3 regions of the Vallitalea guaymasensis genome follow, and region 1 is predicted to be linked to each of the others. Evidence: riboswitches for the same ligand, from Rfam matches in the RefSeq annotation. Region 1 holds a riboswitch; each other region holds the start of a gene.
The links. A riboswitch is a leader RNA that binds a small molecule or an ion and turns the genes downstream of it on or off. The one in region 1 is predicted to bind cyclic di-GMP.

Region 1 (10,527 bases):
TTTTAATAGTGGAAATTACTTTATTTTCTTATATGATGCTATTAGACAAAATTACATATATGAAGGTAATATAAGCTGTGATGGACAATCATCACATATCATTCAATATGATGCAGTGAAAGATGGACTCTACTATGTTGCAATAGTTAGTACAGATAGCAGTACTAACAACAGACAATACTATATACAAAATTATTAATTATACTGTTAGAGTTAAAATCTAAACAAATAATTAAAAAGGACAAATCTCGTTAAGAGAAATGTCCTTTTTTAATGTATGTTGTTATATTATTTTTTCTTTTTCTTAACCTTAATACCTGCCCCTATGAATGTAGTTCCAAATAAATAGAATAACTGAGCTGGTATTCCACCTGTTTTTGGGAGTTTATTAGCTGTTCCTAGAGGAACGTCTCCATCAAGAATTTCTATTATTTCTTCACCCTCAATAAATTCTTCTTTGTCATTATCTGTATCTGTATCAGTATCAGTTAAATTACCTTCTGGAATTGGTTCTTCTGGTATTTCTATAAATGGCTCATCTGTTGCTGGCTGTTCTATAGGTTGTGTTTCTGGTGAAGGTTCTTCTGATTCTATAGGTTGTGGTTTTACTGGCTCTGGATCTTTTTTTGGTTCTTGTGGTTCTGGATTACCTGGTATATATGGAGGTGCATATAAAAATGATGCAAATATATTTAAATTTCTTTCTGCAGTAAACTCCATATTACACGAATAAGTTAGTTCACTACTCAATCTTGTATATCCATTTTCTTTACTAAATATATACCAACCATCAAAAATATAATCTTTAGATTGTTCAGCCTTTATCACAACACTATCACCATATACATATTTAAATGATTCACTATTTTGTTTTATGCTACCCCAATCTTCTTTACCGGGCATTATCACAGCTTTTATATTATATTCTCTTTTTCGAAACTCTATAATCATACTCTTATTGTTATTCATTTCTACATTTACATAATAGTCTCCATCTATTTCACTAATAGGATACTCTACCATAGATGAACTTGTATTCTCTAAAGAATTAACTAAATAAGCAACTGGATAGTATCCTTTATCGGGAACAATTTTAAATGTTGTCACATAGTCTTCTATAAATTCACCAGTATATCTACCACTAACTGCTGAATCAATAGATAACTCGGATTCATTAAGGTGTCCATTATTCTCTACATCTACAGTTAATATATAAGATACTATATCTTCGAATAAAGGTAAAGGTCTCCTATTTTGATTCATATAAACTAACCTAGGGTTAGGATAATTAGTTAATACATTCCATTTCTTAAACTCATCAAATGTATTATGAGGTACACCTTTTACCGCTACTATAGTACCATAATCATATTTAACATCATTTCCTACTACACATTTTTCAAAAGTAATTTGTGAATTACTTTCCAAGTTATTAACATACTCCTGCCACCTATTAGCTAACTCCTCAGTAATCTTATTGTTTTTATTTTTCTTCATATAAGATATTGTGTTATTAATTTCATCTGTTAATAACTCTTGTGGAATTACCGCAACTTGAAGCTCTCCAAGCAGACTATTAATCTTGGAATTTGGCTCAATATTAAATTGCTTAATATTAAATTCAGCTAGGTATGTTTCATTGCTAGTAACTGAAACTGTTATTTCTTTATTGTTTGAAACAAACTCTTTATTTTCACCAACTACTCTATACCATTTAACTAAATACATATCATCTGTTCCATCTTTTTCTGGTACAGCTTTCATTGTAATATTACTATGAATATCACTAGTCAATTGAGCTAATAAGTTATCACCTGAAACAACACCTGCATTACCACCTTCTGTGTAATTAACTGTTGTAGTAAATTGTTTCAAGCTATATGATGCTAATACTGTAACATCGGCATTAAAGGTATTAATCGTTAATACATTTCCATTAATACTATAATTGTCTTCATTTAATCCATTAACTGTCCATACTAGATTATCATAATCACTACTGATTGGACTGGAAGTAAATGTGATTGGTACATTATCTGCTAAATATAAATCTGTACCATAATTATCTTCTATAATCTGTGGAACTTTTTTCTGTCCAGAAATACCAACAACAGCATTATTTTTAACAACAGTAATCTTATGATATTCTGGTATATCAATTTCTACTTCTAGACTTGAACTATCTGTTAAGCCTGCTGCCCAAGTATATTTATGCATATCGATTAAGTCAAATTTGTAAGTTAAATTATTTAGATCAGTAAGTTTATCCCATGTAGGAATTGTTAGTGTATGAACGCCAGATAAACCTGGATCTGAAGGTATATCAATATGCCCTATATCATCTGACTTTTCTCCATTAACATAAACCCATAAATCATATAATTTAGCCTCTTCATTATCTCCATCAATACATGTCATTCTAGTATTAATATTGATACTTTCACCTGGTTTTGCTGTAATAGTATGGCTATGTGAGTAATCAATTTCATCTGTACTAGGATTATCAAGTTCAATAGTACCAGTTCTTACATCATCCATTAATTCTCCTTCTTCACCATAAGCAGTACCATCTAGTGAATAGAATTTATAGCCATAAATATCCTCTTTAGAATTAAAATATATTTCACTACTTACATTATCTGCTATTCCTGTTTCAAAGTGATTTTTTGCTGCCCCTTCTATTCTGTCAAATTCATATCCTCGATATGAGTAAGCTGATAGATTAAATCTATCATCTACTATTGAAGTTATAATCTTAGCAAAATCATAATTTCCATCTGTACTATTAACTAAGTTATTATCAAGATATACTTTTATAGTAGCTTCTTTAGTTACTAATTCAGTTTCAGCTTCTTCACTAGTCATAAATGAATTACTTGCAGTTACTTTATAGATATATTTAGTACCTGGAGTTAAACTATTGTCAATTACATAATATCTATTAGTTACATCATCAAATTCAATAGCCAAACTATGATTTAATAGAACTCCATTCTCATCATATACTTTTATATCATAATCATTTGCATTAGCTAATTTCTCCCAATATACTTTTCCTGACTTCATGGTTACATCTGTTGTATTAAGTACAGGAGCATCTAACCATACATTAGCCACACTCACTTTTATGGTTTGTGTATTCGAGTCTAATATTGTTTGAGGATCATCATTATATTGATCTACTAAATCAAACTCTAGATTTTTTGAATAAGTTCTGCTACTAACATCAAATACATAATTATTATCTAACTCAGTTTTAGTACTTGGTATAGTTATTATATCTTGAACAGTAGAAGGAAAATTATTCTCGGCAAATAATGGACTATTAGTATTATGTCTATATACCTTAACCTCATTTAAACTATTGCCGCCATTATCACCACTAATCACATTGTATCTGAATTCTAGATTAACGTTGTCACCTACTTCATACATATCTTTATTTGGTGATATATTCAACTCTGCATCTAATGGATTATCCTTCGGATCATGTCCATGACCTACTATTCCTGCAAAACTTCCATCGGCTGGATAGTAGTCTTTATCATATACCTGATCTTTAGATTCAAACACAACATCTATAATCTCTTTTTGGTTAATAGTAATATCCATATTTTTAAATTGATCTTGTGGCTCATATCCTTGATAAGAATATGCCTTTAGATTAACAGCAGTACCCTCTTCATATATTGCACTATATCCATTATCTACTTTGGTACCATCAATATATACTTCTCCTAGTGAATTATCATAATTTACATTAAGTGAATATATGGTTTCAACTATTGGAGTAGCTTCATATCTTCTATTCTTGTTAACTTTATAATCAACATCTGTATTAATTAATGTTGGTCTTCTTCCTATACGTATTTCACTTTTACCAAAACTTGATTTAGAACCATTACTAGTGTCTATTATTTTCCAACCTACAATTCTATGACTTTCGTCATTAGCTGTAGCTGTTAACTTATATCTATAATTTTGTTCTTTTTCAACTCTGACATCAGCACCACTTACTTGATTTACTGCTAATGTAGCAGATTTATTAATTATCCAACTAATAATATACTCATTTTCATTTAGCATTATAGTGGATAACATATCCATATCTCTACTAGCACTTTCTATTTCATCTAAGTTCTCGGATTCTTTTAGTTTATCCTCTGACTCACTTGGATTTTCTCCTGGGTCTTCTGGGTTTTCAGCTGGTTCTTCAGGATTCTCCACTGGCTCTCCTGGATTCTCTACTGGCTCTTCTGGGTTATCCACTGGCTCTCCTGGATTCTCTACTGGCTCTTCTGGGTTATCCACTGGCTCTCCTGGATTCTCCACTGGCTCTCCTGGATTCTCCACTGGTTCTCCTGGGTTCTCCACTGGCTCTCCTGGGTTCTCCACTGGTTCTCCTGGGTTCTCCACTGGCTCTCCTGGGTTCTCCACTGGTTCTCCTGGGTTCTCCACTGGCTCTCCTGGGTTCTCCACTGGCTCTCCTGGGTTCTCCACTGGTTCTTCTGGATTTTCTGTTTCATTTTCTGATATTATAATATTACCAGTTAAATCTTGTTGTTCTGTTTGAGCATATACTAAATTGCTCGTTAAGTACATGAAGGCAAACAAAAACACTAACGATTTCTTTAACAACTTCTTTTTCAACTAATCACCTCTTATAATAGTTTTCTGTCCTTCTTTCTTATAGAGGTAGGCTCTCTATTTTCAGCCTCGTTTTTTTTGGAACGTGGTTAACCTTAGGAAAATCATTATCAGTCTTATTTTGAATATAATATTGTCAACATGATGATATTTATTATTATGTTGTTAATATTAAAATATATTACAAATAAAGCAATATTGCTTTATTATTTTCCGAATCTAATAATTATAAAATTATATATTTGTTAGTTTTTGGCAAAATAAAAGCTGCTTTGAATATATATGTAATTCAAAGCAGCCGAACTGTCATAGTATTTTACTTTAGACTCTAGCTTTGCGTCCTTACTTTTCAGTAAGTTTGCCTTTTATTAAAATTTATATATTAATAATAACATGCAATAAATTAATAGTCAATATATGTTTTTTTATAACATTAAAATTTTATAACATATGTGTTAAATACAACTTACTAATCTATATATAATATTTATATTAATAGTATCTAAATCTAAATTTAAGGTATTATATAACATTTTTTCTTCTATTAGTTTGTGTTACACAAAAATTAAAATATTAAAAACGGATATAATGACAACTTTCGACAAATTATTTTCAATATATATGTTATATTATCAATGAAATTTCTGTGCACAAGATTTCAAAATTATTCAAAGAAAGGATATTATGACATGAAAAAATTTATTAGTATCATTTTATTAATCGCATCATTAACAACAATCTTTAGTTTATCAGTTTTAGCTGAAGAACAAAATGCAACTGACTTAACAATAAAATCAGTCATAGCACTATCTAGTACAGAAGTAAAAGTATTTTTTGATGGTATTATAGATATAAATAGTGTTGAAGATATAGCTAACTATGACATACACCCCTTTAATTCTAATACATCTATAGACATATTAAATGCTAAATATAATTCAGAAGGTAATGCAATTATATTAAAGACATCAACTGATTTTGCTGCTGGTATACTATATAAACTTCAAGTAAATAATATATGCTCAAATACAGTTACTAAAATTTTTGCAGGTATAGCACCTAAACCTGAAATATCAATAAAATCTGTAACTGCTATATCAACAAATAAGGTAATGATTTTCTTTGATGGAAATATTAATAAATATACAGTTACAAATCTATCAAACTATGATATTTACAATAATGACCATATAGGTATCACAAATATAAAATATATTACCTACGATAATGCTGTTTTAATTACCACTGTAACTGATTTAGAAGTAGGTATGTTATATAAAATTGATATAAAGAATATATGTTCAGAAGGAAACGTAACATATTATTTTGCTGGTACAACTAGTAAACCGGAAGTATCAGTTAATTCAACTATTGCTTTATCCAATACTGAATTAAAAGTATTTTTTGAAGGTGATTTAGATATTTCAAAAGCAGAAAATATATCTAATTATTATATTATTGATAATCCTTCCGAGATACTTAATGCTAAATATAATAAAGTTGATAACTCTATTATATTAAAGATAACTTCTGGACTAGATGCTGGTCATCTTTATAAATTAGTAATAAGTAATATATGTAATGATGGTACAATAACATGTGCCTTCGCTGGTACGGAATAAACTATAAATAACTACAAATAGTTATTAACATATATAGCAAAAACGGATAGTAAAATACTATCCGTCTTTTTTTTAATGTATGCTTAATTACTAAATGTAAATTAGTAATTAAATCTATAAAAATATATTATTATTCTCCATATATAACTTTAGTAGAATATTTATTATTAAGATTTATTGTTTCATTATTACCATAATCAATTAATTTTTTATATCTTATATTATATTCTTTTTCTTTATCAATTACATCAAACTTCAATATAATTGTAGTTGGATCAATATAATTCGCTGTAATAGGTATTTTATTATATTCTAATCCATTTTCGGTATATGTTAATGAGTAATTAGTGTTTAATACATTATTAATATTAAAAGCAATCTCTCTATTAAAACTTAACTTAATAGTATTTTCTCCAATAACTTTTGCTTCTGATATATAAGTATCCATTGACTTAGATACATTATGAGTAAATCTATAATTTTTTATTGATGATTGATAATTCCCCATCGAATCTTTTAAGGATGTTAATATTCTAAAGTTATATATATGAGATTTAATTAATTTTTTATCTTTTGGTAAATAAATCTTAATTAAACTTGAGTCTTCCATATTATTATAATATGCACCAGATGGTATTGCCACAAACGATCTATTAGTAATACCCTGTATTTGGTAATTAGATACAATTTGTGCTGATTGTTGATCTACTGGATCACTGATATATAAGATTAAAGTATTATCATCTGTAGAAATAACTGCATCAATATCTATATCTTTATTACCATAATTAGTACATATAAAAGAGTATTGTTTCTCAATAATTGAAAACTGTCTAGTTATGTCAGTAAGATAATTAACCAAAACATTGTATTGCTTGTTTACCATTAAATTTTCATCTATTGTTAATTGAACTACTCTTCCAGAATTATTACCATCATTTATAACATTTGCATTTGTTACTCTTATCTGTCGTTTATTCTCATCTGTGATACTATAATTATATATTTGTTTTGCTAGAACTGGATTAACTTCTTTATTAAATTTTAATTCTATTGTACGGCTATTTATTGATATACATCCCTCTGCCTCAAAAGTTGCATTATCTTCCACAGAAGATTTAAATTTAACAGAATCCCCCTCGCCATCATTTAATAAAACACCGTAATTACTCGACATATTTCCATCAATGGATAGTTTAAAATACTCTTGTGTCGAAAATACATAGTTTTTTAAATATATTGATATACCATTATCGCATGTAGATAGTTTATTAATTAACATATTACTATTATTACCTTCTACTAATTTTGAATCATTTTGTAAAATAGTGTAAAAAGATGTTTGTAATGCATTATCGTTTATAGGCTGTGTGAAATACACATAAACGATATTTTTACTAACAGGTTCAATTTTACTTATTTTAAAATAATCTGATTTTACCTCATCAGCTCTAAATCCCAATAATGTCCTATTAAAAGAATTAGAAGAATTTCCATTATTATCAATTACTTTATCAATAAGTAACGTATATTCTACATCCATATTCTGTGGTTCAGATGTTTGAATAACATATGTATTTGTTGATTCTTTTCTTGTAATATTATTAATAGTTAACGTCTTAACATTAACTGTCTCGTATAATAAAATATTTTCTGGTGTTAAATTCTGAACAGGTTCATTAAAAGTGACTTCTATAGTTATCTCACTAGTAGCCTCAACACTGGTAATATCTGTTTCCAGTTTATCATCTAATAAATTATAAGTTAGAGCTTTTTCTTTAGTAATAATCATATTATCTACAAACTTTTGTATCATTCTTGTTTTAGTTTTAGTATTTTTCAATTGTAGTGAAGTATATAATATATCTACTACTTTGCCTCTTGTATAATTAGTATCTTCTTTATGACCTGATGTATAACTTATGTCTTTAACAAGATTAACCCCATAAGCAAATTCGAAAACATTACTCCAAGTAAAATCTTCATTATATTTATATCCTAATGCTGTTAAAACTAATTTCAAAAAGGCTTTCTCACCTAATTTATCATTTGGTCTAAATGTATTATCAGAGTATCCATCTATAATATTATTTTTAACACAATAACTAATATATGGAGTAAACCATTCCCCTTTAGATACATCTGAAAAATTAGTGTCATTATACTTGTCTTTGTTATCTAGAACTTCTTTTTCTTCACATAATAATCTTACAATAAATGCTGCAGCTTGACTTCTTGATAACTCCCCATCAAGATCCAAACTTTCACCATTACCTTTTAAAATATTTAATTCAGTTAAAATATTTGCTTTAGTATTTAAACTGGTATTACTCATTTGTGCATAACTAAAATTAACATTAACTATTATTAAACAAAAAATAATAAATCCTGTACATATTCTTTTACCTAATTTCATTATAACCATCCTTTCAATTAATTATTTTTAGCAATATTATAACATTAGTTAGAAATTGCAACAATAGATACTAAAGAAAAACATAGGTTACCCTATGTTTTCCCCTTCCCTTCAAAAAAATTATATATTCCCCTACTTATGTACAAATATAATTTTATTCTTGTTTAGCTATTCCCCCAAAAATAACCTCTGTATTTGCTTCAATCATATTTCCTGATATGTCTGTAATATTATTAATGATTAATTTGTATACCCTTGCCTTTTGTTCAGGAATTATTAGTGTGACTGTCTTATTGTCATCATTTAAAATCGCTTTCGCTGGGTACCCTAATTCTTTTATATTATAATTCCTAATATCAGTGGCTAATTCTTTATTTACTTCTTCGTTAAAGATTATCTTTACTGTATATGTATCTATTGCTAAAGCTAATATATTTTTATCAAAAACTTGATCTCCACTGATACCAGCAAATACTAGATGTGTTGTTTCTTTTAAACCTTGATTTAATATATCTTGTACATTTTTATCAATCGTTATTTCATAAATTGAAGTAGACTTCATAGGTGTAGTTGTCAGAATTACTCTGCTATAGTCAACTTTTTTATTTAACTCATTAATTTTAAATTCAGCATCAACAACCATAAGACCATTATTAATACTATAATTGCTAATATCTAATGCAGTACTATTAGCTTCACAATTATAAATTACTTCTATAGTTGTAGATGTTAAAGAATTTACTGCCTTTGCAACTTGATTATCTGGTTTTACTATTCCAGCAACTACAGTATCCTCAGATTTTACCATAATATTTTTCCCATCAGAAATATTATTAACCTCTATGGTATAGATAATATCTTTTTGATTCGTAGTTGTTAAACGAACAATATTGTCATCGTTCAACTCGTTCTTCTCAATTTTAGCGCTTAATATATTGAGTTCAGGGGTTATCTTATAATTATTTAAGTCAAGAGCTGTAGTCTCATCTAAAAACATATCTTCCTCAAACACTACATCAATTCCATACCCATCTTTAGATATAGCACTTTTAAGCTTTGGTGCTTTAGTATCTGTACTAATACCAGCAAAAGTTGATTGTTTGGTATTGTCATTAACAGCTCCTGTATATGATGTAATATTTGAAGGTTTAACTGTATAAACTAATCCTGAGTCGATTCCTGTTACATCAAGTAACACTATAGTTTTACTATAATTAGCATTTTTCTTCATTTCAAATTCATCAAATCTAACATTAGTAACAACAACATCATTATCTACAATATTATTAATTTCAAAATTAGAAGGAACTAAAGAATCTTTCCTAATATTTCTTGAATTAAATACCAATCTAACTACTTCTCCTGTTATAGCAGTTGCTGATTCTATTTGGGGTTTAATTTCTTGTTTCTTCATTATAGGTACTATGTCCAAACTTTTATCTCTATAAGATATTGTATATATACTACCTAATGTAAGTTCTTCAGTTTTTATTAAAATTGACTTTTCGCTTTTTAATACCTCTATTGATTTAATATCATATTCTTTTGAATCTAACCCATTTAATTTAAAATCTTTATCAATAGGTTCAATAGCTTCATCAAATTCTACCAAAATAGTTGTAGCATCTATAGATGTTGCTGATATCATATTTCCTTTAGGAGATATTTTATATAAACCTGTTCTATCAGCTTTTATGGGATCAATAATATTACTTTCAACTAATAGATTAATTAATACTACACCTTCTTTTGTTTTCAATTCAAGTGCTTCTACTGTTGCTACAGCAATATCCTTATTTGTAAGCTCCTTAACATTAGATATTTTACTTAACCCTTTTTCTT
Region 2 (10,527 bases), 2.0 Mb from region 1:
CAAACTCCTCGCTGAACATCATTATAGATGGTAATTTTATTACATTGAGGGATTTTGAATTCTTTTGTAACATATTATAATCTCCCCAATATTCTACTCCCATTCCTATTCCACCAAAAACGAACTGAGTATCTACATACATTTTTCTTGATGTCTTTTGTTTGTTTTGCTGTAACTTCGTGTGAATGTTAATGTTCGTATCCTGTAATAACATCTTTACAGCAGCAATACTGAATTGCTCTTCTTCTGAAAATCCTTCAGTCTCTAAAGTTATTGAAATATCTGTGTCACTTTCACTTGAAGTGACTTCTAGTGATTTCTTAAATGCATTATATAATTTATTTTCATTATAATCACATCCAACAAATATTAACATAACAGATAATACACATACTATCATTGCTGATATTCTTTTCATACTATATACCTCCTAATATATTGTCTTTTTTTGTCACTACCCATTATAAACTATGTTAAGTATATTGTAAATCAATTATTTATTTGACATCAGTTTGTAATTTGTCATAATTATTTATATATTCTGTCGTAATCTTGCTGAATATTGCAACAAATCATACCTACTAATAACTATAAATCTATTGTAACTATAATAATATCTACTACTCTTATTATGAACACTATAACTAATTTCATTCAAAGTAAAAAATAAATCCAGAGGAAAATATTTAATTCCCTGGATTTATAATCTATTCTTGTTAAATTAATAAATATTATAGACTATTAATTACTTCTTCTGGTGTATTTACTACTTCAAATTTATCAACAAAGTCTTTTCCACCAAGTCTTCTTATTTGTGACATTGCAATAACTGAATCAAGTTTTACATAATATCTCTTTTTGAATGGTGTATCCAAGTATTTTTTTAATGCTTCTGTTAACATTTCTCCTACTTCTGGAGTAGAAGTTGATTGTTTTCTTGCATCAACTAAAAATACATAATCCTTAACATTTATCATTCTTAATTTGCTTTCATAGTCTTTCATACAATCTTTAGCTTCATCTACTGTGAACATTCCCTCAGCTACTAAAGATACTAATTTCTTACTTGAATTAACGTCAATTTTATACATGTGTATACCTCCTAGTAAATGTTTTGTTATTTAATATTAAATATCATATTCTGGGTCAAGCGCTTTATAGAATAATTTACAATCCAAGGATTTTTCAGGTGGTATATCTTTAAAATGTTCTGTCTCAGCATATTTTGTATGTATAAGCATTCCTTTTTCATCATGAACAAGTTTAAACTTAAAATATTTTGAGATTAATGTAGCAGATTTAATATTGGTAGCTTCAAGAAACATACCTTTATAGCCTCTTTTTATTGCATCATCCTGACAGATTCTCACTAAGTCTTTTGCTATTTCTTTCTTTAGCTTATCTGATTTTACACCAATCATAAACATATGTACAAAATCATTCTTTTTAACTTTTTTATTTGTTTTGTAATAAATAGTATCCAAAAACCTCTTATCAAGAACTTCAAGTAATTCACAGATTTTATTCATGGGCTCTAAATTATCTGTAAATGGAGGGACTTCTTCATCTGGATCAAAGTCTTCACATGCTAACACACCTATGATTCTATTGTTTTTTCTGTTTATAGCTATATAACACAATCCTTGTTCTACAACATTTTTCATGTAATTATAAACAAATTCATTAAAATCCTCAATAGATAAGTGAACAGCCTGTACCATCGGTTCAGATATTGTTTCTTCCTTTACTGTTACCCCTGCAAAAGTTTCAGCAAGACATTTTGCCGCTTCAGCGATCAACTCTTCATTTTTCCCATCCAATCGCTTATACTCTAATTCTATATTTAATTGTTCCAAAAATTTTACTAAAAATACTTTATCATATAAAACATCATTTTTTTTCATTATATCCCCTCTTTCAACTATTAATTAAACAAATAAAATAATTTCATCAAACAAAAATGATAAAATATACTATATTTTATGGCAGGAAGATTCCTTTAATATAAAAAAGGTAATTGTTACACTCCACATAACATTTCATATAACGTTATTAGCCAATGAAAAAAATGTGACAAAAAAAACAGCTACTAATAATAGTGACTGCCATCAAATTATTATACGGCAACCTGGCAGTCCTAGGATATAATCCCTTAGACCCATAGCTTTGCGTCCCTATTTTTCAATAGGTTTGCTATTTTCTTAATAAACAATATTTAATACTGGACTTATTATAACATAATTATTCTTTGCTTTCAATTTATTTTATATACAAAATATTCCCGATTACCTACTTTTGCAATTCATACTTAAGTTATTATTACTACTTGTTTATTTTTTAAATAGATAATTTTACCTAATGAAAGCAGTCAAAAATCAATTACAACATTAAATAAATAATTTCATCAATCTTAGCAAAACATAACTAAGAGGTGATGAAAATGGAAGATACAACTGTAATAGATAATGAGGTTTATTATAATGTGAGCAATAGATTATTTCAATTTGCTGATACAGAAGACGATTATAATAGAATAATGAAAACAGCTACTCATTGGTTATGTGAAGCATCTGGACGTAATTTTACAAAAGACCTTTTATATCCTTTATCAAGTAATGGCTACATCATTAATGATGAAGGTACAGCAACCAAAGAATGGGAAATAGCTGAAGGAGTCTTAGTTAAAAAGCAAACTGAAGGAATGGATCGTGTATAGAAAATATAAGGGCTGTAGGATAATACATTTTTAATTATCCTACAGCCCCATTGTTTTATTTAAATATTGTAAAATATAGGATTACAATGATTCCTAACGCTATTCTGTACCAACCGAATACTTTGAAGTCATGTTTTTTGATATATCCTACTAGGAATTTGATAGCTAATATTGAAACTACAAAAGCAACTATCATTCCTGTTAGAAGAACCAATAATTCTAGACTTGTAAATGCAAAGCCGAATTTTAGTATCTTGATTATACTTGCACCAAACATAACTGGCATAGCCAAGAAAAATGTAAATTCAGCGGCTACAGTTCTTGATGTTCCTATAAGTATTGCTCCTAATATAGTTACTCCAGAACGTGAAGTTCCTGGTATTAATGATAATACTTGAAATAAACCTATTATAAGTGCTGTCTGATACGTAAGCTCAGAGATATCATTAACTTTACAAGTTCTGCCTTTGTTCCATTTCTCTATGATAATAAATAAAATACCATATAATATCAATGTAATAGTAACTGTCTGATAGTTATAGAATAATTCATCCATCTTATCGTTAAATAATATACCTACGATTCCTGCTGGAATACATGCAATGACAATCTTTACCCATAAAAGAATAGTATCTTTTTTAATAAATTGCTTTTGTTTAAATGAAAAGGGAAAAATCTTCTTCCAGTAAATAACTACAACTGCCATTATTGCCCCTAGTTGAATTACAACGAAAAACATTTCCTTAAAAGCGTCCGACATATTCAACTTAAGAAATTCATCAACTAGAATCATATGACCTGTGCTGCTTATTGGCAACCATTCTGTAACTCCCTCTACGATACCAATAATCAATGCTTTAAATATCTCAATAATATCCATATAAAAAACTTCCTCCTGCGTAAATAGCTTGTTCTATGTTGTAAAAATAATACATTTCTTCAATTATACATTAAATCAAGTCACATGCGCAATAAGATAAACATTAAAAAACCCTTAAGTTTATTAATATTCTATAAAAAAAAGAAGCTACGCCTCGTTCCGTAGCAACTTTCCTATAAGATAAATAAGTTTTTGTCAATGAATGCTTTCATAAACATTTATATTACTGATATTGTCATTATAATTAATTATTTCTCCCTTTCTTAGAGAAGTTCTTAATCCTTTGATGACTTTATCCATCTTTTCTAATTCTTGCAGCATAGCTTTTTCTTCTTTTCCTGTTTCTATAACCTTATATATACCACCGTTTCTTATAACTATTCTCTTATCAGCCATAAGTGCCAAACTAGGGTCATGAGTCGCCATTAATACAATCTTTTCTTTGCTAACAAGAAGACCCAGTGCTTTCTTTCTATCAATTCCAGCATTCTCAATTTCATCTATTAATACAATAGGGGACGTGCTTAGAATAGCTGTATCCGCTATCATCAAAGCTCTAGATTGTCCACCACTTAAGCTTGTGATAGGAGTATTAAGGTCAAAAGCTTCTCCTGCTAGATTATTAGCAGCTTCAATAATCTTTTTTATTACTTCTTCTTCATTTTCAACCATACGACTTTTTGCATGTAGTTCAAGAAATTCACTGACAGTTAAATCCATTACAAAATTCATGTTCTGTGATAACTGTGCCACCAATTTATTACCTGATGAAAACCTCCACTTTTTATCTGGTTTTTCACCATTAATTAGAATGGCTCGACCTGTTGGGGTATCTTCATTAGCTGTCCACTCTATATCAGCTAATAATCTGCTTTTACCTGAACCCGTTGGACCGACAATAGATATTATCTCACTTTTGTTTATAGTGATATTATCAAAATTTTCTTTTTGTCCAGATTTATCATGTCCTGCTATAATTGTTAATGAATCAACTGCTTTTTCTTCTTTTATGCCTAAAAAATCCAGCATGGTATTGATATATACGATTATATCCTCAGTTAATTTAGTTGTATCTATAGCCCATTCTTCTCTTTCTTCCTCAGAAAAATGTTCTAGGAAACTTATGAAAGTCTCATTTCTATATTCATCAACATCCAACTTATTATCTGCAAAGAATGATATTATAAAGGGATATTTATTTTCTATTTCATTAATTGTCAGTTCATCAAGCATTTCTCTATTTATCATCTTCATCATCACCTAATTTCATTTTTCTTACATTACCCATTTGATAATCCTCACCGATTCTAGTTTCACCTAAACAGTATGAACAAAGTGCTGATGGCATTGAGAATCTTAATTTTTTACCTTTTACTGTACTTGTATCAGTTTCTTCATCATATAATAGAGTACTTAATTCAAATGCGCCTTGTCCAGTCAACCCATTGATATGCATCGTAACAGCTTTTGGATTAACAGAATTAACTCTTGAAGAAAACACTTCCCTCTCTGCTTGTGATACAATGTCACCTTTGGTTATTACAACTATATCAGCAGATTTTAACATTGGTCCTATTTTCTTAGGAGTATTTATCCCACTAAGATTATCTATTACACAAATTGCTTTGATATCCTTGATATATGGTGAACAACGATTACAAAGTCCTGCACTCTCAGTAATGAGTAAATCCAAGTTTTCTTTTATACCCCACTTAACAACTTCTTCAATATTACTGACAAAGTAATGGTCAGGGCATAGAGAACCAGACAAACCTTTCTTAACTGGTATTCCTGCTTTTTTATATAATATATCATCATCTGTATAGAGACAGTCAAATTTAACTACACCTACTGATAATCCTCTTTTTTGAAGAGCGCCTATTGTTTTTAAAATAACTGATGTCTTACCTGAAGATGGAGGTCCGGAAATAGTAACTAGATTCATATTTATCACCTTTCTCTCTATTTAACATCTATATTTTCATTGAAAATACTCTCACATCTATTTATTAATTCACCCATATCATTATTGTATATATAATCCCAGCCTAACCACATATATTTATGTTCCATTGATATCATGTTATCCACTTCTGGATTAACACTTGGAAACTTACCGTTATGAGATAATATCTCTCCTACTTCCTTTGAAGCAAAGAAATCAACAACTGGTTCTAACATATCTTTTTTGCTTTTCTTGGATAGTAAGAATATTGGGCTTATTATAGCTCCATCTAATGGCCATACAGGTTTCATTGGTCCTTCATTTTTAATCATCTTAGTAAAGAAATATGGCATGATTGTAACTACTGGTTTATCCTGTTTTCTGTGAGATTTTACCATTTCAGAAGGATGCATTCCTGTTGATAGGCATTTTCCTAGTTTTCTCAATCCTTCTTCACCATATTTTTGATGAATATTCAATAATATGGCGTTAAATAAATCAAAATCACCGATTGGCAGACTAACACTATTCTCAAACTCTGGTTTCAATATATCTTCCCATGATTTTGGCATATCTCTGCCATTTAATTCTTCTATATTTATTAAAAATACTGCTGGTACTACCCCTATAATTGAATAGTTGTTATTAGGGTCTTTTAGACATATTTCTTCATTATCAAATTCCTTATTATAATGTTCCATTTTGGTTATATCTTCAAAAACACCTTTTGAAGCCCATTTGCCAATTAATTTTTTATCAAAAAACAGATCAAAACCTGCTGATATGAATATATCTGATAATACATCTGGGTCTTCAGTTTTCTCTAATGATTCTTTTAACCAATCCACACCCATGGATGCCGCTTTTAATTCATACTCCATTTTAGTATCTAGGTTATTACCAGTGCCTTCCATCCATTTATTGAATGACTCCATAAGTGGTATTCTCACAGGACAAGGTAAGATACCTTCAATTTTAATGTCAGCATCATTATTGGTAACCTTATCAGTTTCATCATTTATAGCTTTGTTATGATTTATAGCATCTTCAAGATTTTCTGTAAATACATCCAAATTGATTTTCTTCATCTTCAATGCTGTTTCAAGGGTAATTGACTTTCCTATCAATTTTCTCTGGTTTTCATTTTTCATTCCTTCAAATCCTATTGATTCGAATAAATCTATGGTCTCTGGGTAACGTTCTGTAATATCATATAATGAATCTTTTACATTAAAATATTTTGTCATAATATCCTTCCTTTCAGCTCTATATGGTTAATAAATAATTATATTTTATCATCGACTTACTCTTTATTATACTATTATTTATTATTTTAGCTGTATCATATGTTACCAATTCAACTTTCCCACATCAATATTCTATGGAGGTAAGCTAATTAAAAGGTTTTAAAGAAAAAAACTTACTAAACCCTTACACTTATGATGTGAGGGTTTAATAAGTTTTAGTCTTTTTTTCATATTATATTTTATAATATTTGATTATTGTATCATATCATTGTTCTTTTACATCAACTAAATTATCATTGATAGTAATTGATATACTATAATTATTACTTGTAAGCTCAATAATATCCTCAATATATTTTACTCTGAACTGATCATTTTTTGCTAGTGTAATTGCTGTAACATTAAAATGTTTGTCAGATTTTTTAGTAGTCAATTCCAGTTGAAAAACCTCTTGTTTCTCTCCGTCCTTAATATTTCTTACATTACTGTCCTGACATTCCCAATTCAATGGTATTACATTCAAACTACATTTATCAAAATCAGCAGTGAATATACCTTTTTCCTTTTCTTCGTAGTCTGCATAAGAGTTCAATAAGAATTTCATTTTATGCTCTTCATATAATTCAACATCATCAACTATGATATATATCTCTGCACATGGCGAATATATTCTTCTCTTGGAGTGTTTCATCAGTCCTTCTTCCCAAGCCTGGGTTTCATCACTGGCAATAGTTACATAATCATCTTTTAGTTCTGCCCTGATAATCTTACCGCCATATTGTTCCATTGGCTGACGAGCTAGTTTACCATTATCAAATACAGGCAAGAATAAGCTATGGTTATTCGCACAGCATAAATTGCTTAAATTAGCATCATGATAGTATCCAGCACCACAATCCGGACATAAAGTAATGCCTTCTGCTTCTAATATTATACTACCTTTATCTTGGTGAGAATGTCCTACATATAATTCACCGCTGCAATAATGTAGATGAGCTTTACTAATATCTTTTCCCTGTCTATTAATATCCACTTGTCCAGTTACTTCAAAGATTCCTTGTTCAATTACAGTATCTCCTTCTATTTTCTCAACTAATGGAGAGGCTACTAATGTAAAGACATCATCACTTACATAACCTTTTTCCAATAATTTGGTATAGAGTGACAACCATACTTCATTACCTGTCAATTCATAGAAACTATAGGCTATATTTGCTTTTAGATGAACCCCTGGATGAGCATCATTAATTGGCAAGAGTATCGTACCATCATCTTGTTGAGACAAATGGGATAATATGAATTTACCAGTCTTAGAAAGTAATTCTTTATATATTGAGAAAGGTTGTTTTTTATATCTTGCCAAAGCATATAAAGATGGTATTACATTGGAAAATGTATACTGCCAGTAGTGTGGTCCTTCCAATGTTCCACCATCTTCTTGTACATAATTATTAATCATTTCAATGATATCCTGCTCTGCCTCAAGAATATTAGAATGATATCTTGGAAATCTATGTACCAACCCTAATAATCCAGTTACTCTACCTCCACTGAATACAATACCTTGGTTCATCTGCCTAATATAATCCACGCATTTGAAATCTGCTTCTAATCTAGGTAATCCCTTCATTGTAATAGCATCTCTTATTATCTGCTTACCATAAGGAGTGAGTAGAGAACCAGCCCAATCAAGAACGTATCCACAGCTTTTGCAATAGATCTCTTCCGTAAAACTTCTATGATGCCACATAGCTCCTGGGAATACCCCCATTATACTTTCGCACCAATATGTACAATGAGCTACAGATAATGCACATCTACAAGCCATTCTCAGCATTTCATAATCTTTTTCAATTAATCCTACAAAAGCTAAGTTTTCCATTATAGTATCTAGTGCTGGCTTGTTAACGTGTCTATCACGACACCATCGTCTATCTGGTTTAGGTACATATGTTCCTATTAATTTTTCTGGTTGAGTTTTCATATATTCTTTGGCTAACTCTACCATACCCTCATAAGCTGATTTGAAAGGTTCTATTTCAAACTTTTTCCTTAGAGTGTCTAGGTCTTTATTGTCAAATAATATTTCTATCTCAGCATTAAAATCAACTTCACTTTTTTCTTTGAAGAGTCCTGTCCATTTGCTGTCATAATGGTTTTTACGGCTCTCCATGAATTCTACTCTCTTAGAATCTGCAAGTCCCAACCATGCTATATTAGCTGTTATATAATCTTTGGTTGCTATAAAATCAATTCTGATGGTTGTTATTATATTTCCTGCTATCGTCAAGTCATATTCTCCTGTTACTCCATGACCTTTTATCTTGTCACCAATCTTCTTATACTCACCATCTATAGTTACATAAACATCAAACAATAACTCTTCTGGTATGGAAGCAAAAATCTTTAATGTATCATATGTTTCAATATCAAGTTCACATTTTCTTGACATGGACATAGCTACTGTATTCTTTTTAGCTTTATCAATATTTATACTGGCAAAAGCCCAGCCCTGACTTATTTGTCCTATAGTATCTTCACTATACTCTATTTCATACTCATCCAGCACACGATATTTTTCATGTGGATTGGTATGTTCACTTGTACCACCCTCCCAAAAAGGTTCAAAAATTGCCTCAGCTTCATTAATCTCTACTATCCTCATAATCTTACACCTCATTTCATTATAATAACTAAATCATAGCAACTTCATTATCATAATAAAACCCTAAAAAATAGATTAAAGGGGCAATATATTTACTTGTTTTATAGGAGGGTAATTATACATCAAAAAAGCCCAAGACTACTAATCTTGAGCTTATAAATATTCCTAGTAAATTTTATACTACCATAAATTGTTGGTATTCTTTTTCATTACAGAAATCTGATAATTTTCCTTCATATACTTTATGTAACTTCATCCTATTAAGATAATAGAAATCAACTGTAGAAACTAATGAACTTCTTTTATCAAAGAGCTTTACACCGCTTCTTTCGTATACATGGGATACAAAATGGGTACATACATATCCGTATGGAATTTTTACTGGTATATGCAACATCACTGTAAAAATTCCAAATATATTATAATAGTATCTTCTTTTTCGCTTCTTGAAATGTTCTATGTTCTTGATTAATTTATCATATTGCTCTTTTGTAACTTCCATTTTGCATATTAAACAAGTAGTATTTTTAAAACGAGCATAAGTTCCTTTGTCAATATATTCTCTGACAAATCCTCCGATTAAAGGGTTTCTAGGGAATTTTCTACCAAAACTGTACATCTCGTTCAGCTCTTCGTCCAGTGCAACCGATACATGGTTATATGGTATTTTGGTATAGAATTTGATCAATCTATTCAATACAGAACCAGTATCAGAAAGCATAATATAAGTGTCTATCGTGTCTTTCTTCATGGTCAACCCTCATTTATATTTAGTCTAATTAATAATGATTATTTTTTAATCTTATGTCATCTTACCATATTTTTGAACCAATAACAATTAAAAATGAATTAGAAAAACCTTAATTTTTTAATTAGATTTTTTAATGTTTTTCATAACAATACTCATCCCATTATCATAAAATAAGCCAATCACCTCTTTAATTTTAATCAACTATAATATATATTCTAATTCAGTTCTTAATATAACAGCCTTATCATGTGCTTCTCTTAAAAATTCAGCTGAGTCATAATCATCTTTTGTTTTATCATAAAAGACCTCAAATGATAGATTTC
Region 3 (10,527 bases), 2.3 Mb from region 1:
AGCATTGTATCCAGCAACATCAGTTAAAGTTACAATTGGAATGTTAAAAGAATCACAAAATCCAATAAATTTAGTTCCTTTTTCACAAGCTGAAGAAGTAAGTAAACCATCATTTTCAACGCTTTGATTTGCTAATACACCTACAGTTTGTCCATTTAATCTAATAAAGCCTGTTAACATTGACACTGCATAGTTTGCTTTAGTTTCAACGAACATATTATTATCAGCAATCTGAGAAATAACTACTTTCATATCAATTCCTGCAGTTAAATCTTCTGGAGCAATTTCATTCAGTTCGCTTGATACTCTATTAAGATCATCATTTGTATCAAATATTGGAGCTTCTTCAAAATTATTTGAAGGTAATAAATTAACAAAATTTCTTAACTCTGCTAATAAATCTTTTTCATCTTCGCATACAAAATCAACAATGCCAGTTTCTTTAGAATGGAAATCAGCACTTGCTATAGTTTCTAATGTCTCAGTTTTACTATCTAAAGAATTAGGACTATTAACAAATAAACTAGTAGCTTTCTTAGTCATGAATGTGAAATCTGATAAAGAAGGAATAAGTGTAGCTCCTCCTCCACATGTACCAAGAACAGCTGTAATTTGTGGTACAACTCCTGATGCTAGCGTCTGCTTCAAGAAAATTTGTCCGAACCCATCTAGTGCATCTGTAGATTCTTGAAGTCTAACTCCTGCAGAATCAAGTAACGCAATGATTGGAGCTCCCATTTTCATAGCCATATCGTAAACAGCACATATTTTCTTAGCATGCATTTCACCTAATGCACCACCAAGCACTGTTACGTCTTGGCTATATACGTATACTAATCTTCCTTCAACAGTACCATAACCAGTTACAACGCCATCAGCTGGAGTATCCTTAACACTTAAATTAAAATCAGTTGTACGGTGCTTAACGAACGCACCAATCTCAACAAAGCTATTAGTGTCAAGTAGTTCTTCAATTCTTTCTCTAGCCGTCAATTTAGAATCAGCATGTATCTTGCTAATTGCTTCTTCTCTACCTGTTTCAATAACATTTCGACGGTTAGTGAGTTCATTGATCATGTTTTGAATACTCATGCATTAACCCTCCATTTTTATGTTTATGTAAAACAATGCAATCTTCACCAAGTATCATTTTACATTAATTCGTTGCAAATATCAAGTGTATTTAAGAAATAAGCAACTATTTTTTCCTTACTAAATAAATAATAGGAGCATTCATTTTCCTGTTTTCATAAGCAATGGATATTACGTCATATTGCTTATTATTTAATTCTCCTAAATATTTATTCACTTCATTTTTTTCTATTATACCACCTTCATGTCCATAATAAGAAATAATTGAAATCAGACCATTTTTCTCTAATATATCAAGCATATTTTTTATAGCCTTTATAGTGGACTCAGGTTTAGTAATTATTTCTTTATCTCCACTTGGAAGATAACCTAAATTGAACATAGCAACTTTTACTGAACTCTTAATATGATCTTTGACACATTCATGAGAGTCCTTTATTAGTGTTACCCTATTTAATAATTTTCTTTCATCTAATTTTTCTTTTGTTGACCTGATTGCAATATCTTGAATATCAAAGCCATAGACTTGTCCATTGATACCTACCTGCTCAGCTAAAAAAACTGTATCATAACCATTTCCAATAGTAGCATCTATAACTGTATCACCCTCATTGATATATGTTTTCACAATTCCTTGTACAGTATCAGTTATTTTAGGTTCAAACATCTAAATCACCTCCTTTTAAAAATCCACATGTTAAACCCCAAAGAGCATAATAAGACATTTATCTTATTTTCTTTGGGGGGATATATAAATCTTATAATTTTTTTATATAATTAAGTTCTTCTTTACTTAGATGTCTATATTTACCCTGAGATAAACCGTCTATTTTTAGCTTTCCAATAGCCGCTCTTTGAAGTTTTATTACGGGACAACCTATATGTTCAAACATTTTCCGTACCTGTCGATTCTTACCTTCATGAATTACTACTTTTAATTTTGTTTTGTCTTTACTGCTTTGAAGAACACTAATTTTGGAGTGAGATGTCTTATAAACTCCCAAATCAGTTCCCTTCCTTAATTCATTTAGTTTTTCTTCTGAAGGTACACCTTTAACAGTTACTATATATTTTTTCTCGACTTCATGTTTTGGATGAGTCAATTTATAAGTTAAATCTCCATCATTAGTAAGAAGTAATAACCCGCTGGTATTGTAATCAAGTCTACCGATAGGGTATACTCTGGTATTAATATCAATAAGGTCCATTACTGTCTTTCTACCTTTTTCATCTGAAACACTAGTTATATAACCAGTAGGTTTATTCAACATAATATATATTAAGTGAGAGTTATTCTTAACAACTCTGCCATTATATTTTACTATATCTTTATCTGGTTCTATCTTGCTTCCAAGTTCTTTAACGACTCTTCCATTAACTGATACTTTGCCTTCAACTATATAACTTTCACATTTTCTTCTAGAGGCGATACCTGCATCAGCCAAATATTTTTGTAATCTAATTTCCATTTATTTTCCCTTCTCAATCCAATTAATCATAAAGATATAAATTTATTAGTTACATGAAAACAAAAGAAATTTTTCAAGTACTTTATTGAATATGTGTTTGTAAGTAATCTTTTTAACTTCTGTATTGGTTATGAGTGGTACTGAAAGATAATGTTTACCATCAACATATATTTCGGCATTACCTACATTTTGCCCAATTTTAACCGGGGCTATTATATTAGGATTAACATTATATAGTATATATACCTTTTCATCTTTTGACAACGTTATATCAACATCTTGTGATGTTAAAACATCTATAGATTCTCCAATACCTTTTTTTACTCCAACTTGACACACATGTTTATTATTGGTCAACACTGTTTTTGTTTCATAATTATTAAATCCATAATTCATGATTTTTGTAGTATCGTTCCATCGGTAAGTTCTATTATTAGGCCAACCTGATGCTAGTACTACAGATATTAATTCCAGATCTCCTCGTTTAGCAGAACCTACAAAACAATAACCAGCTTTTGAAGTGTAACCTGTCTTTACACCATTAGCTCCATCAAACATATTTAAAAAAGAATTTTTGTTGGATATATTAAAGTTCCTACCCTCTTTTATTTCACAAAAGCTTATAGATGGTGTATTGATAAGCTTCATAAAAGTCTCATTATTAAGAGCATATCTTGTTATAAGGGCTAAATCATATGCCGTAGTATAGTGCCCATCCGCATCAAGACCATTAGGTGTTTTATAACATGTATTTATAGCACCAATCTGCTTCGCTTTCTTAGTCATCAATTTACAGAATTCTTCTGTAGAACCTGCTACATGCTCGGCTATTGCAATTGCTACATCATTAGATGAAACCAACATTAACGCATGTAACAAATCTCCCAGATAATATTCTTCATCTGGTCTAATATACAATTTTACCTTAGGGGCTTTTGATGCTTCTTTGCTTACCTTTACTATTTCATCAAGTTCACATGACTCAAGAGCTAAAATACAAGTCATAATCTTAGTTGTACTTGCCATAGCTCTTTCATCAAAGCCTTTTTTCTCCCATAATACTCTTCCTGTATTCTTATCCATCAACAAAGCAGAGTATGCATATAATTTTTTTGGTTCATCTTTGCAATCTTCTGCCGAAGCAATATTACCGGATAACATTATTGCAATAATGAATATGTATATTATTGTACTAGTTATTTTCTTCATTTTAATCATCTTTCTTATAGAATTCCTTATAATAATTTATAAGAAAAATGATTAATTTATTCCAAATTTTTATTCCTCTTCTGTTTTAAATTCTTTTTGTACTTCTTCTTGTGCTTCAATTTGTATAGTTGACAGTTTTTCTTCTTCTATCAGTGGTAATTCCTTCAAGGACTGAAATCCAAAATTTCTTAAGAAGTCCTGTGTCGTACCAAATATTATAGGTCTACCTGGTGCATCCATCCTACCTTTTTCACAGACTAGATTATAGTCTATGAGTTTGTTTATACAATGCACAGAACTTACACCTCTTATTTTTTCAACTTCTGCTTTAGTGATAGGTTGCTTATATGCAATTATTGACAAAGTTTCAAGCAATACATCTGTCAATACATAATTCTTTGCTTTATTATTAACTTTTCTTATATAATCGTAATATTCTGTTTTGGTACACATCTGATACGCATTATCAATTTCAATAATTGTTATACCCCTATCAGGACTATCATATTTATCTATAAGATTATTCATTATCTTTTTAGTTGTGTTTTTATCCTGTTCTATAACGTCAGCTATCTTATCAAGTTCAACAGCTTCTCCCATAGTAAATAATATAGATTCAATAATAGCTTCAATTTTACATAGTTGCATCTTTATTCCCCTCTGTTCAAACTTATATTTCTAAGTATATATATAATCAATCTACATAAATATATCCTAAATCCTAAATATTCTATGTTATTTAGGCATTCAGGATTAATTATATTATATTATCATTATTTAAATCTGTATACTTTATAATGATATCATCAAATAGGTCCCGTTGTACGATTGATATTTTACCCATCTTCATTAATTCCAAAACTGCAAGAAATGTAACAATTATTTCTACTTTGGATAATTGAGTTTCAAGAACATCTCTGAAACTTATGGTTTCGTACTGTTTTGATAAATTAATTATATAATCTATTTTATCATTTACAGTATATTCTTCTCTAACAATCTCACCAAAATCACTTCTTATAGTATCTATTTTGTTATATTGCTTTTTCATAACAGATTGGAATACATTATAAATCATAGAAAAGTCTATATCTGATAGTAACTTACTGGTATCTACTTTTTCTTCATAGTTAAGAACTTCTGTTGGTATTGTAGGTTCTTTGAAAATAACTTTTTTAGCATCAATTTGCCTTACTTTCAATTTATCTCTAATATATTTAAACTTCTTGTACTCAACGAGTTTATTCATCAGTTCTTCTCTAGGGTCTGTTTCCTCTTCCTCTTCATCTTCTATTGGCAACAGCATTTTAGATTTAATATTTATTAATGTAGCCGCCATTTCAATAAATTCACTCATGATTTCCATATTTTTTTCTTCTAACTTCTTGATATATTCCAAAAACTGATCCGTTATCATAACAATAGGTATATCATATATATTCAATTTGTTTTTGTCTATTAAATGTAGCAATAAATCTAATGGTCCTTCAAATACTTCTAATTTTACAGGAATACTCAATTAAAAAACCCTTTCTTTATTTCTTATACCCCGTTAACTATCATAGTACTAAAAATACTATTGATAATAATATTTACTAGAGTACTAATAAATCCAGAAGCCAAGAATAAAATGAATAAAGCTTGAATAACTTTCTCGTATTGAACAAATTTGAAGTATGCACGTGGATTAAGAGCTTGAATTATTTTAACCATATCAAATGGTGGTACAGGTAATAAATTCACAACAACTATAGCTAAGTTAAAAAGAATCAATATAAATAAAAACTTAGTCACATAATAATTCTGCTGAAATGTTGAAACAAAAATAGGTATTAAAACTGCCATTAACAGCAAATTAGATAATATACCAATTAATGTTATGGATATAAGACCTTTTTTCTTATCTCTTAATCTACCAGTATTAAAACTAAATGGTTTCTGCCATCCAGCACCTAAGAACATAAAAGAGATTATTCCAAATGGATCCATATATTTTAGCGGATTAAATGAAACTTTAGTTTCCTTCTTATATAATGGATGAACTAAATACTTGTAACAAATAATTCTAGGATATTCATGAACACATACTACAATTACTGCACAGACAAAACTAATTGCTATTTCTATTAATAATTTTATTGCTTCCATGTCTTACACCTCATTTTTCATTCTATAAGATATTGTACTAATAATTGGTTATAATTTCAAGCAATACTTGAAAAATCTTTGATTTATCCTAGATTATTATTAGGAGATATAGAACTTATGATACGTTATAAAAATGATATGGAAAAAGAAATTTACCAGATGTATGGAGACATATGAAAATACTTATTTAAACTCTGAGTATAAAATTACAAAATTACTTTGAGAGGGAGCAAATATTATTCATTATTAAAATACCTTTTTAGCACTATAATCTGAAGGGTCTTTTTCATAAGAAACTTTTACACCTTCTGATTTATATGCTGCATCAATGGTAGTGTCTACAACTATCCAATTGTTATCAACTAACACTTCATTCCAAGCATGATAGACAGAAGTGAAATTACTATCGCCATGAACAAGCTTTGTAGGAATGTTAAGGCTTCTAAGCATAACTGCAAATAGAGAAGCATAATCGTAGCATATTCCTTTTTTACTAGCTAACGTTTCATTAGTTGAAGGTAAATATCTACTACTAACATTCTTTGCTTTTTCATCATCATATTTAACATTATCGATTATGTAATTATATATAACTTCTATTTTCTCTCTGTCAGTCTTGGCATCTTTAGTTAGTTCTTTAGCTAGAATAGCTGCATTTGAATTGCTTGTCCAATGTACATTCTGAACACTTGCTAAGAATACTGTATTATTAGTTGTATCATTATGTACTTTACTGGATGTTAACAATTTGTACTTGTTACCATCAGCTCTTTTATATATTCCTACAGTATACTCACCATTGCCCATTTGTAATGGTAGCTCTTCATTTGAAGAATTAAGGTTATAGATATATTTATCCGAACCCTTCTTCACGACAACTTTTAAGTCAGAATAATTAGTAGTATCATAATTGATACTTACTGTGCCGTTATCAGCATTGACCTTTATAATTTCACTCTTAGCAAAAGCGGTTGTCCCAGCTAATGCTACAAAAATTAATGCAACTATAAAAGTTAATACTATTTTTTTCAGTTGTAACTCTCCCTTCGGCATCTGGCTATCTTCATATATGAAGACCCTATAGTTTTGCGTCCCTACCTCACGATAGGTTTGCCATATTCGTGGGAAAGAAAAGTAATAAAACTCTTCTTTCGGTAACTGGCTGCCATATCATTATTGACTTAGGCCCTTTAGTTTTGCGTCTTCAGCTTTCACTGAATTTGCCGCTTCGAGAAAAGATTTGACTACTAGGTAATCAAAGTCTTCCTCTGGTAACTGGCTGTCATAGCTTATAATTAAGCCTTAGACCCTATAGCTTTGTGTCACATACTTTCATATGCTTTACGATTTACAGAATAATACGGTCAATACTGCCGACTCTTTGACTACCCTCTCATTGATATTATATCACATATTGTTAATTTGGTAAATATTTCTTTATATATTACATCTAATAAACAATAGTTAGCACTAAGATAATCTGATTCATTGCTCTAATAGATTCTCAGTATTTTCTAACAAAGAATAATCGCCTACTTCACCATGACCAGGAACAATTACATCAACACTTTTTTCACTATACTTTCTTTTTAATTTCTTTATGCTTTCTGACCATCCCATAATATTTGCATCTGCTGTATTACCCAAGTTTTCTGATTCAGCTGATTTCACCATACAACCACCAAACAATACTTTTTTACTAGGGTAATAAACGACAATGTTGTCAGGAGAATGGGATTCTTGTGGATAATAAAGTACTAATTTTTCATCTCCAAAAACAATTTCCATTTCCTCATCAATATCTATATTAACTATTTCAGTAGGCTCTATATACTCAAGTTTAGTGTAAACATCATAATATTTTTTCAATTCAGGATCTTTTAGCCAATCTAAAAAAAGCTTTCTAGCATCTTCTCCTCTTTCTTTAACCATATTTACCGTTTTTGATGTTCCTATAATCTTAATATCTTGTTCAGCAAGATATTTATTTCCACCTAAATTGTCAAAGTGAAAACCAGTATTTATTTCTATAAATTTAACCTCTTGACCTGCTCGTTCTCGGACCCACTCAATAATTTTTCTAGTTGCTTCGTTTTCATAAGGTGTATCAATCAGGGCTATTTCGCCATTTTTCATTTCAATAATCATAGAATTTCCATCCCATGGAAATTTATGATTTACTACTAAAACACCCTTCTTAATTTCTTTAATGGTCAAACTATCATCAATATTAACTTCATTATCAATATCTAGCTTATAGATATATTCATCCTTTTTAGCACTGCATCCAGGGGTAACCATTATTACTATCATCATTACTAATACAAAATATTTTCTCATATAAAATTCTCCCTCATTATTCTTAGTATATCCCTTTATCATTTAATATTTTTAGCGCTATTTTACGAGCGTTAACACCATTTGCATCACTATCTCCTTCAATGTTAACGGCAAAATAGTATACGTTATTATTTTTTTCTACATAACCAATAAACCACCCATTGATTTCATATTCATTTAAAATCAATGTTCCTGTTTTCCCAGCCAAAACACTATTCTCATTTTGTGATAATTTTATAACTTCTTTTACCGTATCTATGTTTTCTTTCTTAAATGGTATTTCGTAATTATGTATTTTTTTAAGAAATTCAACTTGTTCTATAGGTGAAATCTTTAATGCTAATTTACCATTTATAATACTTTCTATCCCTCTCCAGCCAACTTCATTACCGTAATTAATATTCTTAATCACGTCTGTCATTTTTTCTTTACCTATATCTCTACTTAACTTTTCAAAATACCAATTAACAGAAAATTTCATCCCTGTTTTTAAGTTGTGATTCATGTTCCATATATCATAAGGATATTTTGTTCCATCCCATATCAACTCTGACATTCCGTCTTTTATGATTCCCTCTTCAAGAGCCGTTACAGCAATAACTATCTTAAAAGTAGACAATGGTGCTATACGCTGTTGAGCCTTATAAGAATTATAAATGTAATAATTGTCTTCATTCTCATTTAACATAACAAATGTCCCATCATATTTATCAAAATATTCTTTTAAGTGTTCATCTATTATATTTATAGGTAACTCTGACTCTTCATAGCCCATTACACTCTGTCTATTGCTTAACAAGATACATGCTAATACTACAAAAACTATTGCTTTTTTGATTTTTGTTGTTTTTTTCTCCTTGCTAAATTCTACAATACTATGAATGCGAGTTTTAATATTAGTTTTTTTGTTACTAAATCCTACTATTCCAGGGATAGATGAAGAAAAAGATATTTTTTCAATCATAGTAATTATTGTATTACCATAATCCTTATATTCATGTGATTCCAAATGAGAAAGGACATATGCATCGCAAGCAACTTCACAATCCTGACGCATTTTATAAAATGCATAGCTGACCAATGGATTAAACCAATGAATAACCTGTAACATAACACAGATCCAATTCTTTATGATATCTTTTCTTTTATAATGTGCTAACTCGTGTAGGATAATATATTCCAATTCCTTTGATGTTAAATCCTGTAAGATAGCTTTTGGGAATACTAACATTGGTTTAAGAACACCTAACAATATGGGTGTTTTGAACAAATTACTTTCAGCAATACCTATTTTTTTATCTACCTTCATCTTTAGCTTGCAATCTTCCACAATCATCTTTATATTTTCATCTACATTAATTTCATATTTACTTCTTAATCTAAAATTAAAGTATAAATTATAACCTATTATAATTATTGATATTAGTAAAACACCTATTAACCAAACCATAGTCCCTTTATCATATAAGAATGTCAATTGATTCTGTGTCATAGATATTGCGTAATCACCTGAAATATTTGTTGGTTGATTAAGCATATTACTATTTCCAAGAGGTTCTAATAATGTATCATTGGTGATAATGGCAATATCGCTTTTCTTATTTAATAAGTAATTATATATATTAAAAAAACTAAAACTGGTTTCAACAGATTCTATCAACATCATCCTTAATATAAGTATATACCATATGGAATAATGCCACATTGCTCCTAATCTATTTTTAAATATGGTTTTTATGCTAAGAATAATCAAGATGACAGTACTTATTATTATTGATGAATGAAATATTTGAATAGTCAACTCATGTAAATTAAACAATATCTAACCTCCTTATTTTTCCGTCTTTTCGTTAAGAATCTTTTTCAAATCATTTATTTCATCCTTACTAAATGCCTCATCTTCCAAAAATTTTGCAAACATCAAGCTGAAAGTGCCATTATAAACACGGTTTAAGAAATTTTTGTTTTCTTTTCTTTTACATTCATCTTCGTTAACAATAGGGTAATATAAGTATTCTCTGCCCTTTTTATCAAATGAAATTGCTTGCTTTTTCAATAATCTATTTATTAATGTTCTTATGGTTCTATCATTCCAATTGACATGATTACCCAAATGATTAATTATTTCATTCGCTGTAAGGGGTGAAGTCGACCAAAGTATATTCATTATTTTCCATTCTGCACCTGATATTTGAGTATTTTGTTCCATATAATCATCCTCTTTCTTTTCTAGGAATATTACAGATGTAATAGTTGCTTAAGTTATATA

Region 2: it holds a riboswitch for cyclic di-GMP, as region 1 does, so the genes downstream of both, HYG85_RS18030 (hypothetical protein) here and HYG85_RS09610 (LPXTG cell wall anchor domain-containing protein) in region 1, are expected to answer to the same signal.
Region 3: it holds a riboswitch for cyclic di-GMP, as region 1 does, so the genes downstream of both, HYG85_RS23865 (transglutaminase-like domain-containing protein) here and HYG85_RS09610 (LPXTG cell wall anchor domain-containing protein) in region 1, are expected to answer to the same signal.

What each region holds. Positions count from the first base shown of each region.
Region 1 is NZ_CP058561.1:2,148,229-2,158,755, forward strand. Features, by position in the region: gene HYG85_RS09605 (hypothetical protein) at 1-199, shown strand, start outside; gene HYG85_RS09610 (LPXTG cell wall anchor domain-containing protein) at 289-4,650, opposite strand; cyclic di-GMP riboswitch class I at 4,938-5,020, opposite strand; gene HYG85_RS09615 (hypothetical protein) at 5,337-6,269, shown strand; gene HYG85_RS09620 (S-layer homology domain-containing protein) at 6,400-8,685, opposite strand; gene HYG85_RS09625 (hypothetical protein) at 8,840-10,527, opposite strand, start outside.
Region 2 is NZ_CP058561.1:4,192,104-4,202,630, reverse strand. Features, by position in the region: gene HYG85_RS18040 (hypothetical protein) at 1-418, opposite strand, end outside; gene HYG85_RS18035 (hypothetical protein) at 732-1,091, opposite strand; gene HYG85_RS18030 (hypothetical protein) at 1,128-1,904, opposite strand; cyclic di-GMP riboswitch class I at 2,120-2,205, opposite strand; gene HYG85_RS18025 (hypothetical protein) at 2,441-2,716, shown strand; gene HYG85_RS18020 (undecaprenyl-diphosphate phosphatase) at 2,772-3,596, opposite strand; gene HYG85_RS18015 (ATP-binding cassette domain-containing protein) at 3,792-4,844, opposite strand; gene HYG85_RS18010 (GTP-binding protein) at 4,834-5,541, opposite strand; gene HYG85_RS18005 (ABC transporter substrate-binding protein) at 5,559-6,788, opposite strand; gene HYG85_RS18000 (hypothetical protein) at 7,054-9,453, opposite strand; gene HYG85_RS17995 (hypothetical protein) at 9,629-10,204, opposite strand; gene HYG85_RS17990 (sugar phosphate isomerase/epimerase family protein) at 10,406-10,527, opposite strand, start outside.
Region 3 is NZ_CP058561.1:5,520,374-5,530,900, forward strand. Features, by position in the region: gene HYG85_RS23830 (acyl-CoA carboxylase subunit beta) at 1-1,011, opposite strand, end outside; gene HYG85_RS23835 (tRNA (mnm(5)s(2)U34)-methyltransferase) at 1,199-1,759, opposite strand; gene HYG85_RS23840 (pseudouridine synthase) at 1,851-2,561, opposite strand; gene HYG85_RS23845 (D-alanyl-D-alanine carboxypeptidase family protein) at 2,607-3,770, opposite strand; gene scpB (SMC-Scp complex subunit ScpB) at 3,840-4,418, opposite strand; gene HYG85_RS23855 (segregation and condensation protein A) at 4,528-5,289, opposite strand; gene HYG85_RS23860 (site-2 protease family protein) at 5,313-5,918, opposite strand; gene HYG85_RS23865 (transglutaminase-like domain-containing protein) at 6,165-6,971, opposite strand; cyclic di-GMP riboswitch class I at 6,964-7,043, opposite strand; cyclic di-GMP riboswitch class I at 7,069-7,153, opposite strand; cyclic di-GMP riboswitch class I at 7,186-7,274, opposite strand; gene HYG85_RS23870 (MBL fold metallo-hydrolase) at 7,404-8,258, opposite strand; gene HYG85_RS23875 (BlaR1 family beta-lactam sensor/signal transducer) at 8,281-10,077, opposite strand; gene HYG85_RS23880 (BlaI/MecI/CopY family transcriptional regulator) at 10,090-10,467, opposite strand.